Regions from separate parts of the Serratia aquatilis genome, predicted to be linked through region 1. Evidence: predicted binding sites of a transcription regulator. Region 1 holds the regulator's gene; the other holds the start of a gene.
What was found. Region 1 encodes LexA, which represses DNA repair genes until DNA is damaged. Its sites were predicted from a motif close to TNCTGTATGTACATACAGNA; they were not measured.

Region 1 (7,665 bases):
GCGTTACAATAGCAACCTGTTAACGATTTGTATTGTCTGGAACGAGGCCATTCTGCGCGGTTTCCGGCATGGAGTAGAACAATGTCTGGTAATAGGGATTCCATCCTACCGCCCATTGAGTGGTTGTCTGAGCACTCCTCAATACCTGCTTCTGTCAGTGACTGGCTGATGGAACTGGGATCCATGACCCGCCGTTTCGAAGGCCATTGTGGTCGCGTGCATGTAGAACCGCAGCGCGAATGTTTTGTTACGCGTGACAGCCTGACCGAAGAGGCCACGCATCTACCGCATAGTGAGCGTTATTGGTTGCGTGAAATCGTACTGCTGGGGGATGGGGAACCCTGGTTATTGGGGCGGACAGTGATCCCGTTGGAAACGCTGACCGGACCGGACCAGGCGCTGGTGGATCTGGGAACCGTGCCACTAGGCCGCTATTTGTTCAGTAGTGACAGCCTGACCCGTGATTATATCAACGTTGGCCGCCAGAATGCATTGTGGGCGCGGCGTTCCCGGCTCTGCCTGGCGGGGAAACCACTGTTGCTGACGGAGCTATTTTTACCGGCTTCTCCACTGTACGCCGTGGAAAAGGGTACTCCGGTATGATAATGGGAGAAAAATCGTGGAAGGGAGCGTAGTTCAAAGTAAGTGGCAGGCCTATAGCCACCTGATGCGCATTGATAAACCCATCGGCACGCTGTTGTTGCTTTGGCCTACATTATGGGCACTTTGGCTAGCGGGAGAAGGGGTTCCATCATTCTCGGTGTTGCTGGTTTTTGTGCTTGGCGTCTTTCTAATGCGTGCTGCCGGATGTGTGGTGAACGACTATGCTGACCGCGCATTTGATGGGCATGTGAAGCGCACGGCTGGGCGGCCAATGCCCAGTGGCCGCGTCAGTGAAAAAGAAGCCAAAATTCTGTTTGTTTCATTGGTACTGATTTCTTTTGCACTGGTACTGACACTGAATAGCATGACTATTTGGCTGTCGTTGGCGGCATTGGCGCTGGCTTGGATTTACCCGTTTATGAAGCGGGTTACCAATCTGCCGCAGGTGGTACTCGGTGCGGCATTTGGCTGGTCGATCCCCATGGCTTATGCTGCGGTCAGTGAGTCGCTCCCCTTGAGCTGCTGGTTGCTGTTCATGGCGAATATTTGCTGGACGGTGGCTTACGATACCCTGTACGCCATGGTCGACCGCGATGACGATTTAAAGATTGGTATCAAGTCTACGGCCGTGCTGTTTGGCCGTCATGACAAGTTAATTGTCGGTATACTGCAGTTTGTTACGCTGTTGCTGATGCTTGGTGTGGGTTGGTTGATGCATCTGGGGGGCGCGTTTTATTGGTCGCTGCTGTTGGCTGGCGCACTGTTTATTCATCAACAAAAGCAGATAGTCAGCCGCGATCGCGACGCCTGCTTCCGGGCCTTTCTGAATAACAACTATGTCGGGCTGGTGCTGTTTATCGGTATTGCGCTCAGCTATCTCTGATTACCCTGCTGCAGAGGTAAAAAGGGCACCCATTGGGTGCCCACAGACTGCTGACAAACCCCGTTATTAGGGAGAGCGTGCCGATGGGGTCGTAACGGCGTAAGCCGTCGGAGCGCCCCTCGGTGCGCTAGGCCCGAGTATCTCGGGTCAGAAGGCGACTTTGTCATCAACCTCTGGGCACCCATTGGGTGCCCAGTCAGTCGGTAACCTGCGTTACTCGTCTTCTTTTTCCGTTTTGGCTGCTATCTGCGGCGTGCTGGTTTCTTCCGGCATACTGACGCTTTCTATCGTCAGCTTGATTTCCGGGGTGATCAGATCGCTCAGAATGGTGTAGACCTCCATCGTATGCTCGCGGACGGCATCTCCACTGTCACTGATATAGCCTTCTTCTCGCAGGGTGGCCACCAGGGTGGAGAACACCTCTTTGTCGAAGAACTCTGGCGCGTTGATGCCATGCAGCACCGACAGACGTTGCGCCATAATGCGGCTCTCTTTCTCCAGCGCCCCGCGGTTGATACTTGGATTTGCGCTGAGGATCGACATGGCGATCGCATAGCGCTGCAAGGTTTCACGCACACCGGCAGCCAGCAGTTGCAGTGGACGGATACGTGCCGGGTTCAGCACCAGATCGTCCCCTTTATCACAGATCAACCTTTGACGTGCCAGCTCATCGATCAACGGCTGCAGTACCTGCGGCAATTGATCTTTCTCGTAACGCAGGAACAGCTCAGCTTTCAACATCGGATAAATCAGGCTCACCTGACGCAACAGTTCAACCCGTGACACGCGGCGGTGATGCATCACGATAGTAGCAATCAGCGATGGCAGAACCAGCAGGTGGTGGATGTTGTTCCGGTAGTACGTCATCAGTACTGCCTGTTCGCGCGGCAGAATGATGATGTCACCGATATTATCCTTTTCCACCTCGAACTTGTTCATGTTCAACGCGTGATCCAACAACTGTTCCGGCGTTTGTGAAGGCACCGTTACGTCACGAGCATAAGGCGCATTACGCATCAGTTGCAGGTAGCAATCCAACTGCTCAATCAATTGCTCACGGGTCAGCGAACGCTGGCGCGAGGCCAATAATGCTGTGGAGCACAGATTCATGGCGTTGGCAGCGGCAGCGTTGTTGATGCGTACCATGATCTGGCTCGCCAGATCGTTGACCACTGGCGTCAACCAGCTTGGGCGTGGGGTATCGATTGGATCGATGGAGTCGCGCCACTGCGGGACGTGATGGTTAAGGTAAGAAGTTAATGACAGCGGCTCACCAAAATTGACGTAACCCTGGCCGAGGTTGCGCAGTTTGCGCAGGCCACGCAGCATCTGCAACAGGCTCTCTTTCTCCTTGGTCGCCCCGCGCAACTCTTTGGCGTAGGTACCCACTTCCATCACATGCTCGTAGCCGATGTAAATGGGAACCAACGTGATTGGGCGAGTGCCGCCACGCAACATGGCCTGGATAGTCATTGAAAGAGTTCCGGTCTTCGGATCCAGCAGGCGGCCAGTCCGGGAACGTCCCCCCTCAACAAAGTATTCAACCGAGTAACCGCGCGTGAACAACTCACCGAGATATTCACGAAAGACGGTGGAATAGAGTTTGTTACCTTTGAAAGTCCGACGGATAAAGAACGCGCCCAAGCGACGGAAAATCGGCCCGGCAGGCCAGAAATTCAAGTTGATACCCGCAGCAATGTGCGGTGGCACCAGCCCTTGGTGGTAGAGCACATAAGAAAGTAGCAGATAATCCATATGGCTGCGGTGGCAGGGGACATAGACAATCTCGTGGCCATCTTGCGCCAATTGACGCACGCGCTCAGCATTGGTGACGTTGATGCCCTGATACAAACGGTTCCAAGTCCAACTGAGTACACGATCGGACAGACGCACCGCTTCATAGGAGAAGTTGGCGGCAATCTCTTCCATCAATGCAATCGCATTCTGCTGCGCTTTTTCGTGAGAGATCTTTTTACTGCGCGCCTCGTCTTCAACGGCTTTTTCAATCGCCTTGGAAGCCAGCAGTTTATTGAACAGATCCTGGCGGTCAGGCAGGCTAGGCCCGACGGCGGCCAAACGCTGGCGCGAGAAGTGCATACGTGCCACACGAGCCAGTTTCTGTGCTATAGATTTATCTGTACCGTGTTCGGTTGCCATGCGGCGTAAAGAAACGGTATTGGAGAAGCGGACAAAGCTGTCTCGGCCCAACCATAATACGGCAAAGAATTTCTGCACACCGTTCAGCAGACGCAGCTGTGGTGCCCCATGGCCTTCGCGCCCCGGCGAGCGGCCAAACATTACCGATACCGGCAACATCTGAATATCAAGGTCCGAGTTGCTACGATGCAGGTCCAGATAATCATGGAACAGTTTTACCGACTCTTCTTTAGGCGTGTAATAACGGAATACACGCGGACCATCGTGAATAAACACGTGGCTAGGCAGAATGGTGCCATCGATTTCGAGCGGTTTAAGGGGGTCGGGCAGATCTTGCTCCAGGCACTGGGTGCGCAGAGTCAACAAATCCGCTTTGGAATTATAGGGTAAAACGTACAAAATCGGCCGAGAGGGATCCAACCCTAACTCCGTGACCGGATCTGAAGGGATAACCTTACTTTTTACCAACAGTTTCATTGGTAAACTCAATAACTTATAATAAATTATACGCCAACCTGACATAACAACATGAAGCCTCTTGTTAGCAATCCGCCGCAAGCATACCAGAAACCGGAAAATGGGTCTTTGGTGTTGGGAAATCCAGAGCCATCAAGGGCAAAGGATAGACTTAACTAGATTATACCGCATGCATGCCAGCTTGCAGCACTGACCACTGCGTTACTCAGTAAATAGCAAGTCATAAGCCCGCAGCCTGAATGATGGTGGCTATATCACTTACCTCTGTAAAAGGTGCTCTTAACATGGCAAATCAAGCAACTGGCCTGAAGCGTATCGTCAAAGCCGTGGGTTATTCATATAAAGGGTTATCCGCCGCCTGGCACAATGAAGCCGCATTCCGTCAGGAACTGGTTGCCGCCGTGCTGGCTATCATACTGGCGAGCTGGCTGGATGTCGGGGCGATAGCGCGCATTTTATTAATTGGTTCGGTGCTGCTGGTGATGATTGTCGAAATACTCAACAGTGCTATTGAGGCTGTGGTTGATCGTATCGGGACGGACTATCACGAATTATCAGGGCGAGCAAAAGACATGGGCTCTGCGGCGGTATCGTTGGCGATTATTCTGGCGTTGTTTGTTTGGGGCTCGGTGCTTTGGCTGCATTTCGTTGGAAACTGAAGCGATAATGTTGTCAATGGGGGCGCTAATCCCTGATTTTTATTCATTCTTAGGTTCCCAATCAAGAGTTACCTGTATATACTCACAGCAAGACTGTATAAACAAACAGGGGGCGGAATGAAAGCACTAACGACCAGACAGCAAGAGGTCTATGACCTGATTCGCGATCATATTTCTCAAACGGGTATGCCACCGACGCGTGCCGAGATCGCAACACGTCTGGGGTTCCGTTCGCCAAATGCTGCTGAAGAGCATCTGAAGGCGCTGGCCCGCAAAGGCGTAATCGAGATCGTCTCCGGTGCCTCTCGTGGTATCCGCTTGCTGATGGAAGAAGAAGAGGGGTTGCCTTTGGTTGGCCGTGTCGCGGCAGGTGAGCCTCTACTGGCTCAGCAACATATCGAAGGGTACTTTAAAGTCGATCCTTCCCTATTCAAACCTAATGCCGATTTCCTGTTGCGCGTTAGCGGTATGTCAATGCGCGATATTGGCATTCTCGACGGTGATTTGCTGGCGGTGCATAAAACCCAGGATGTGCGTAACGGCCAGGTAGTTGTCGCCCGTATTGAAGACGAAGTCACTGTAAAACGCTTGAAGAAGCACGGTAACGTTGTTGAGCTACTGCCTGAAAACAGTGACTTTCAGCCGATAGTCGTTGATCTGCGTCAGCAGAATTTTACTATCGAAGGCTTGGCCGTTGGCGTGATCCGCAACGGTAACTGGATTTAAGCGTTACAACCGATATACTCGCCATACTTCAAGTTGCATGTGCATGTGCGTTGGCTTTCCTCACTCACCCCAGTCACTTGACTTGCGTAAGCTCCTGGGGATTCGTTGCGTTGCCGCCTTCTTGCAACTCGAATTATTTAGAGTATGTAGCCGCCCATTTTATCTGCCGGCATGTTTCAGGTTACGGCCATTAAAGCGGCTGATTGAAAGATGACGGATATATCGCCCCAGCTAGCTCTGGGGCGATATCTTTTCTGAACCCCTATCCAACTTACTTTCCTCGGGAACATATCGCTATGCGCCTGTTTTCTGCTTTCACCAGTGATACCGATAAAGCCCTGTGGCGTCTGGCACTGCCGATGATCTTTTCCAATATAACGGTTCCCTTGCTTGGCCTGGTGGATACAGCCGTTATCGGTCATCTTGACAGCCCGAGCTATCTTGGTGGTGTCGCCGTCGGTTCAATGGTGACCAGCTTCCTGTTTATGCTAATGCTGTTTTTGCGCATGAGCACTACCGGCCTCACAGCACAGGCGTTGGGAGCACAAGACCCACTGAAATTGGCACGCGCTTTTATGCAACCATTTTTACTGGCTCTGTTGGCAGGGATGACTATCGTGGTGTTGCGTACGCCGTTGATCTCGCTGGCGCTGCACGTAGTGGGTGGCGATAGGGAAGTGTTGGCGCAAGCAAAACTATTTCTGGAGATCCGCTGGTTGAGTGCCCCTGCGGCATTAGCCAATATGGTGCTGTTGGGCTGGTTGTTGGGGGTTCAGTATATACGTGCACCGGTAATTTTACTGATTAGCGGTAATCTGCTGAACATCGTATTGGATATCTGGCTGGTGATGGGACTGGGCTGGAATGTTCAGGGGGCGGCTGCAGCAACGGTGGTTGCCGAGTATGCAACCTTGCTGCTGGGACTATATTTGGCATGGCGGGTATTACGTTTACGCGGTATTTCGCTGGCAATGTTGCGTACCGCCTGGCGTGGCAATCTGCGCCAGCTATTGGCGCTTAACCGCGACATTATGCTGCGCTCGCTATTACTGCAACTCTGTTTTGCTGCCCTTACCATCCTAGGGGCCCGCATGGGGGGAAACGTGGTGGCGGTTAATGCGGTGCTAATGAATTTGCTGACGTTTACTGCCTACGCTCTAGATGGTTTTGCTTACGCGGTAGAGGCCCACTCGGGCTATGCCTATGGTGCACGGGACGATCGTCAATTGCGCCGAGTATGGCGTGCTGCTTGTCGGCAAGCGTGTCTGGTCGCATGTGGTTTTGCCATAGTTTACCTGATTGCCGGGCAGCAGATTGTGGCAGCATTGACTTCATTGCCCGAGCTTCGCGAACTGGCCAGTCATTATCTACCTTGGCAGGTTGTGCTACCTCTGGTGGGTGTTTGGTGCTATTTGCTGGATGGCATGTTTATCGGTGCCACCCGTGGTACTGAAATGCGCAACAGTATGGCAGTGGCGGCGATTGGCTATGGGCTTACCCTGCTGACCCTGCCGGTATTGGGTAACCATGGTTTGTGGTTAGCTCTGGCAGTATTTCTGGCGCTGCGAGGTGCCGCGTTGGGTTGGATATGGCACCGCCATAGTGTTCAGGGCACCTGGTTTCCGCCAGCAGCTAATTTGCGATGAGACTTAACGCGTTTGGCTGGCGGACCTGCGGACTTGATCCAGTGGTCGATAACGGGAACATTGTGCGTTGACGTGGAGCTTATTTTCTCTTTGTCACAATACTGTGATCGTGGTTGCAGTCGTGCTTATTCTCGCAGGCTTCTACCTCAACACAGCAGGAACACAAACCGTGAGCTTCAACCACGCTGTGCCGTAACACAAACCCCGACTCTTGTGCGAGTTGATGTAACGTCTCTTCCACCCCTTCGGTAGTGCGCTCGGTAACCTGCCCGCAGCGATCGCAGATAAACAGAGCAGAGGTGTGCATCGGTTGTTCGAAGTGATGGCACAGTACATAGCTGTTGGCAGACTCGACACGGTGGATAAATCCTTGTTCCAGCAGAAAATCCAGAGCACGGTATACCGTAGGTGGTTTAGCTTGCGGTTCCGCCACGCGCAGCAGATCCAGCAAATCATAGGCACTGATAGCACCGGGCTGCTCAGCCATCAGGCGTAACACTTCCAGCCGTTGCGG
Region 2 (7,379 bases), 2.6 Mb from region 1:
GTACTTGATTTGTTGAATGACGCGGTATGCTTTGTTGACGATGCATTACACCATGAAAAACAGGATCAACTGCGCATTGCTCAAACTCTTGAGACTCTATCTGAAAGAATTAAATCGCTGATTCCTGAACCCGAAAGCAAAGAACAACTGGTGTTGCAGCAAATTGGCTTAGTGCTCGAACTGTTACCTGAGTTGACAGTTCTCAATGCACAAATAGGTGGCTCGCATTAATCATTGATATGTTGAATAAAAACCTTTTTGTCCGTTCTTACTTCAAAGCCGGCAGGCAACATGACTATGGTTTCTGCGAACCACTCAGCCAGCTCATTTCGTCGTGGCATGGGTAATGCGGCATGGTGATATCCTGCCATCGCTCCGGCAAGCGACATCAGAACTTTGATACCAAGACCTTTGTGTTGTTCCAGCAATTTCAGATAGGTTTTTCTAGCACCCGATAAGCGTAGGTCATAGATATTCTGTATGCCTGCACGCCATAGAAAGCGCTCCAATGATGCATCTATATTTGGCAGGTCTTTCAACCTGCCTTTACTGCGTTTTTTCACCTTTATTTCTCTACGAGCCTCACGCACCGCCTGCAACGCGAGTGCAGATAAAACCTGGCGCTCTGACCATAATTGTTCGTCCACCCGGTAATACCTCATAGTCATTGGCACACCGCGCTTCAGATAAGTCATATTCGCCATCCCACGTTCTCGGAATACTGGTTCAAGACTCTCAGTAGCGCGTAAGTACAACTCCCCCTCGGCAACAACGGCAAACATCGTGCCGTCTGCCAACAATCCATAGCCACCAAATTGTGAGCGCGTTTCAATCTTTCCTAACGCGGCAAAAAAGGTTTTTGCCTGTTCGATTCTCCTTGCGGATCCTCCTTTCATTTAGCTCTCCTTTATATCTATAACGACTGTTAATTACATTCACCTATGGAATAAACGTAACGGGAACAACTAATTAAGGAAAATACGCATAATTGCTATCGGTGCCAATCACAAAATTAAGACGTATAAAAAATGATCTCAATTATGCGAAGCATCACGAAAATTTGGGTTGATCTTCTGTTTCGATGGATATACTGTATATACATACAGCAATACTACGGGTGGGATACTACATGCGTACACAATCACTTTACCAAACCCATTTCAGTCTGGCTTCTCCGGTAACTGGGCAGTTTGTTGAAACCTCTAAAGAAAGCAAGAAGAATGGCCTCATCAGTGAACTTGTTTACAACGATCAGCAACCCGCAGTAGCCCAATTGCTGGTGCCTCTATTACGGCAGCTAGGTATGCAATCTCGGTGGTTGTTATGGCTGACGCCGCAGCAAAAACTCAGCAAATCCTGGCTTGAACAGGCTGAGCTTCCAGTCCACAAGGTAGTACAACTCAATCAGATCGACCCAATGGCCACTGTAGATGCAATGGAGCGGGCTTTACTGACGGGGAATTACAGCGTCGTGCTTGGCTGGCTGCCTGAACTTACTGAACAGGATCGCCTGAAATTAAGTCGGGCGGCTGAACTGGGTAACGCTTATGGCTTCATTATGCGCCCGCAACAAGACGTTGCGACCTCACGCGGACACTGTTCAACCATAAAAATTCACACGTCTTTGTATCATTGACTAATTTTAAGACTAATCTCAACAGCCGTTCCCCCCAGTACCTTCCCCACTGGGGGAAGGTACACAAAGCGAGTACTGACGCGGCCCCGTATCAGTTATCAAGCATGGGCCAGTCTCACTTTCCCCGCCAATATGTTAGAAGATATGTCCAATTCAATGTTTTTTTTTAGAGCTTTATCACATCACACTTGTAACTTTCGCTCCACGTTGTAGACTTTAGCTCGCCAAGGTTGCCCTATAACGTCAGAAAAACTGGCAAAGTAACAGACGAGGGCTCAAACCTTGACGAAGGAATTTAAACCAAGGGCTTAATACAGCTTTAAAGCTCATTGCCTATTTGGATGATAACGAGGCGCAAAATGAAAAAGACAGCTATCGCATTAGCAGTGGCACTGGCTGGTTTCGCTACCGTAGCGCAAGCCGCCCCAAAAGATGACACATGGTACACCGGCGCAAAACTAGGCTGGTCCAAGTATTATGATACCGGATTTGACGGTAATGGCTTTAACAACACCATCGGTAACGGCCCTACCCACAGAACCCAACTGGGTGCAGGTGCGTATGTAGGTTATCAGGCAAACCAATACCTCGGTTTTGAAATGGGGTATGACTGGCTTGGCCGTATGCCTTATAAAGGCAGCGTGAACAATGGTGCTTTTAAAGCTCAAGGCGTTCAACTGACCACCAAACTGAGCTATCCAGTAATGGATGATCTGGATGTTTACACTCGTCTGGGTGGTATGGTGTGGCGTGCAGACTCCAATGCCCACTACGGTGCAACCGATGAGCGTAGAAGCGCTCACGATACCGGCGTTTCTCCATTGGCAGCGGTAGGTGTTGAATATGCACTGACCCAAAACATTGCAACACGTTTGGATTATCAGTGGACCAACAACATCGGTGACAAAGGTACCGTTGGTGCTCGTCCAGATAACGCCATGCTGAGCGTGGGTGTTTCTTACCGCTTTGGCCAGGATGAAGTTGCAGCTCCAGTTGTTGCACCAACTCCGGCACCAGCTCCAGTTGTTGAGACCAAGAAGTTCACTCTGACTTCTGACGTTCTGTTCAACTTCGGTAAATCTACGCTGAAACCAGAAGGTCAACAGGCTCTGGATCAACTGTATTCACAGCTGAGCTCACTGGATCCGAAAGACGGTTCAGTAGTCGTTGTTGGTTTCACCGATGCAGTAGGTTCTGCTGAATTCAACCAGCGTCTGTCTGAGCAGCGTGCACAAAGCGTTGTTGACTACCTGGTTTCTAAAGGTATTCCTTCAGACAAGATTTCTGCACGTGGCATGGGCAAAGCTAACCCAGTTACCGGCGACTCTTGTGGTTACCGTTCTGGCCGTGCTACCCCAGCACAGATCGCTTGCCTGGCACCAGATCGTCGCGTAGAGATCGAAGTGCGTGGCATCAAAGAAGTTGTATCTCAGCCTGCAGCGGCTCAGTAACATCTTCTGATGGTCAGCAAAAACCCCGCATTGCGGGGTTTTTTTTGCTTATCATTTGGTTTCGCTAGTCGCTTTCCTGGCCAAGGATCGCTTTTAGATCCTGTTTCAGCGACGACATCTGACTAGCATATTTCTCTTTGTGTTCGGCATCTTCAATCAGTTGTACAACCGTTTCCGATAGCGTTATACCGCGGCGATGTGCCAATGCAGCCAGACGTTGCCAAACCAGGTACTCAAGATCGATAGATTTCTTGCGTGTGTGTTGATGCTCAGCGTTAAAATGACGTTTACGCCGGGCACGGATGGTCTGCTTCATCCGGTTTTCCAACGCTGGATCCATATGCTCATTAATCCACGCTAATACTCTGACCGGCTCATTCTCCAGTTTCAGCAGCTCATCAACAGCTTCTTGAGCGGCGCTATTTTCAATGTAGCGAGTGATAGATTCACCTTCCCGGAACTTTTTCACCAGGTACGTCCATTTCCAACCGCTTTCCAGATTTTCCAGTTGCTGATATTTCATCGTGAACTCTTCTGTGACCGCGTAACTTTAGTAAGCATAACAGTTTTGCATAGACTTTCCCCAGCATTTGAGACCAACTATAGGCTGTTTTTTAGACAATCCGGGTTCCGAGTCAAACTCCCAGTCATCAACATTGACTCAGTGTGTATCAAGCTGGCGTTATTCTTGTATAATCGCGCTTTCCCTTTTTGACGATTGCATCTAACACTTTGACCAATAACCGACTTGAATGGCAATCTCTGTTGCCTGCCGCTACGCCTTATCAGGCGATTTTTGATTCCGCTGCTCAACTGGCTCCCATTGCCTTTTCAGCAATCCAGCCCCGCTTGGAGAACACACTGACGCTGTTTTTGCATCCGCAGTCTCAGCCACGGTTTATGCTGTTGAAAGCGCAGGAAACACATGAGTTCCTGGCGTTGATAGCCCGAGCTGTAGAGCAGTTGCAACCACAAAATTCGATTAAGGGCAGTCACTATGTGATCGAAACAGACAAAGTCAGCCTTAAGGCCGCTACTCGCGGTGATGAACCTTTTGCTGCTGGCGGAGCTTGTATTTACCAAGAGTGGATTGAGCCAGAACAATTGTTCGGTTGCGTCAGGACCCGTAATGGCGAAATTACCCTGCAACCTGGTCTTATCCACCAGGCTAACGGCGGTGTACTGATCCTGTCCGCACGTGCCTTATTGGCACAGCCATTATTGTGGCTGCGTCTTAAGCAAATGATCATTCAGCGCCAATTCCAATGGTTCACGCCAGATGAAACCCGACCGCTACCGGTTTACATTCCACCTATGCCGCTGGAATTACGCCTGATTGTAATAGGCGATCGTCATGGCCTTGCCGACTTCCACGATATCGAACCGGAGCTGAGTGAACTGGCTATCTACGGCGAGTACGAGGATGACTTGCAACTCACCGAGCAAGACGACATGGCGCAATGGTGCAGCTACATTAATGCCGTGATTGCCGAGCAACAATTGCCTCCTCTGGCCAGCGACGCCTGGCAACCTCTGATGGTTCAGGCCGTGCGCTATACCGGCGATCAGGGTAACTTGCCGTTGTCACCGCTATGGGTCAGCCAGCAACTCTCTGAAGCCGCTTTATATGCTGAAGAAGAGCAAATCACTGCGAAAGCGTTGGAAGCAGCGCTGAATGCCCGTGAATGGCGTGAAAGCTATTTAGCCGAACGGATGCAGGATGAGATCGAGCTTGGTCAACTGATGATAGAAACCGAAGGCGAGGTTATCGGTCAGATCAACGGTCTTTCAGTACTGGATTATCCTGGGCATCCACGCAGTTTTGGGGAGCCATCACGGATCAGCTGTGTGGTTCATCTCGGTGACGGCGAGTTTACCGACGTTGAACGCAAAGCCGAATTAGGGGGAAACCTGCATGCTAAAGGCATGATGATAATGCAGGCTTTTCTGATTTCCGAGTTGGAACTCGATCAGCAACTCCCCTTCTCCGCTTCGATCGTTTTCGAGCAATCGTATGGAGAAGTTGACGGAGACAGTGCCTCGCTGGCAGAACTTTGTGCACTGATCAGCGCGCTGTCACAGCAACCGATCACTCAGCAAATCGCTGTGACGGGTTCCGTTGACCAATTTGGTAATGTTCAGCCAATCGGGGGGGTGAACGAGAAAATCGAAGGTTTCTTCGAAGTCTGCATTCGTAGAGGCCTGACGGGAAAACAAGGGGTCATCATGCCAGCCAGCAACGTACGTCATCTTTGCCTACGCGCAGATGTTGTCGAGGCGGTACGCGAAGGTCAATTCCATTTATGGGCGGTAGACAGCGTGGCAGAGGCCTTACCATTATTAACCGGATACCCGTATTCCGATGAACAGCAGCCAAGCTTGCTGGCTGCGATCCAAGAGCGGATAGCACAAGTGAACCCACAAGAACGTCGTCAGTGGCCTTGGCCATTACGTTGGCTCAGCTGGTTCAACCACGGCTGATCGGACTTGTTCAGCGTACACGTGTAAGCTAGACTGCGTCATTCATTAAAATAAGGCTTACTGAGAACATGGTAGAGAAACGCGAATCCTATACGAAAGAAGACCTTGAGGCATCTGGCCGCGGCGAGTTGTTCGGCGCTGGTGGCCCACCGTTGCCAGCAGGTAACATGTTAATGATGGACCGCGTGGTCAAAATGACCGTTGACGGGGGTAGCCATAATAAAGGCTATGTCGAGGCTGAACTCGATATCCACCCAGACCTGTGGTTCTTCGGCTGCCACTTTATTGGTGATCCTGTCATGCCAGGCTGCCTGGGGTTGGATGCCATGTGGCAATTGGTTGGTTTCTACCTGGGCTGGTTGGGTGGTGAAGGTAAAGGCCGTGCGCTTGGCGTGGGTGAAGTGAAGTTCACCGGTCAGGTACTGCCAACCGCCAAGAAAGTAACCTACCGTATCAATTTTAAACGCGTGATCACGCGTAAGCTGATCATGGGCGTTGCCGATGGTGAAGTACTGGTCGATGGCAAAGTTATCTACACCGCCAGCGATCTGAAAGTGGGTCTTTTCAAGGATACCGAAGCTTTCTAAGCCTAGGCATTGAATGGAGCCAGTTGCACTATCGCTGGCTCCACATGGCCCCCAACCCTGCGTACACCCAAATGACCGCCAGCGGCTCTCATATGCAACAGAGGGGCCAAGCCTGACGCTATTGCTAGTCACCTAGCTTCGACGCTGGAGAAGGCCTGTTACGTTACGCCTTTCAAATAAAGAGTCATTACGCCTTAATCAACAAATCATCAAAGGAATAATAATGAGCAGTCGTCGTATAGTTATTACTGGTATGGGTGCCGTTTCTCCTTTAGGTTGCGGCGTAGGAGCGATATGGCAACGTTTATTAGCCGGCCAATCAGGTATCCGTCCACTCCCAGAGCAGATAGTTGCAGATTTACAGATCAAAATCGGTGGGCAAGTACCCACTTTAGAGCAGGATCCCGAAGCGGGTTTTAACCCTGATGTTTCTGTCGCGCCGAAAGACCAGAAAAAGATGGACCGTTTTATTCTGCTGGCAATGGCCGCTGCCGATGAAGCTATTCAGCAGGCAGGCTGGATCGCCGATACGGAAGATAAACAGGAACGAACTGCTACCGTTATTGCATCTGGCATCGGTGGTTTCCCTGCCATTGCCCATGCAGTGCGAACTACTGACAGCCGAGGCACTAAACGGCTTTCCCCATTTACCATCCCCTCATTTCTGGTGAATCTGGCTGCAGGGCATGTCTCTATCAAGCATCACTTTAAGGGTCCGATTGGCGCACCTGTCACCGCATGTGCAGCGGGCGTACAAGCTATTGGCGATGCTGTGCGGATGATCCGTAACGATGAAGCAGACATCGCTCTGTGTGGTGGCGCAGAAGCCGCAATTGATACCGTCAGTCTGGGTGGTTTTGCCGCAGCGCGAGCGATGTCAACAGCCGCTGCCGATGCAGCTAGCAAGGCTTCACGTCCATTCGATAGCGCCCGTGATGGGTTTGTTATGGGTGAAGGTGCCGGTATGCTGGTTATCGAGGAATTGGAGCATGCATTGGCAAGAGGCGCTAAGCCACTGGCAGAAATTGTTGGTTACGGCACCAGTGCGGACGCTTACCACATGACTTCAGGTGCAGAGGATGGTGATGGTGCGTATCGGGCCATGAAGATTGCGCTTAAACAAGCTGGGGTGAGCCCCGATCAGGTCCAACACCTGAATGCACATGCCACATCAACTCCGGTAGGCGATCTGGGAGAGATCAATGCCATCAAGCATCTATTCGG

Region 2: sulA (SOS-induced cell division inhibitor SulA) is a predicted target of LexA. The motif match lies at 1,089-1,108, and genes of this name have one in related genera.

Annotation. Positions count from the first base shown of each region.
Region 1 is NZ_CP173186.1:446,071-453,735, forward strand. Features, by position in the region: gene ubiC (chorismate lyase) at 82-603, shown strand; gene ubiA (4-hydroxybenzoate octaprenyltransferase) at 620-1,486, shown strand; gene plsB (glycerol-3-phosphate 1-O-acyltransferase PlsB) at 1,700-4,165, opposite strand; gene SAQUA_RS01985 (diacylglycerol kinase) at 4,405-4,779, shown strand; gene lexA (transcriptional repressor LexA) at 4,897-5,505, shown strand; gene dinF (MATE family efflux transporter DinF) at 5,802-7,151, shown strand; gene zur (zinc uptake transcriptional repressor Zur) at 7,231-7,665, opposite strand, start outside.
Region 2 is NZ_CP173186.1:3,225,903-3,233,281, forward strand. Features, by position in the region: gene yccS (YccS family putative transporter) at 1-231, shown strand, start outside; gene SAQUA_RS14715 (TfoX/Sxy family DNA transformation protein) at 228-896, opposite strand; gene sulA (SOS-induced cell division inhibitor SulA) at 1,130-1,636, shown strand; gene ompA (porin OmpA) at 1,996-3,087, shown strand; gene matP (macrodomain Ter protein MatP) at 3,152-3,610, opposite strand; gene SAQUA_RS14735 (AAA family ATPase) at 3,820-5,568, shown strand; gene fabA (bifunctional 3-hydroxydecanoyl-ACP dehydratase/trans-2-decenoyl-ACP isomerase) at 5,637-6,155, shown strand; gene fabF (beta-ketoacyl-ACP synthase II) at 6,379-7,379, shown strand, end outside.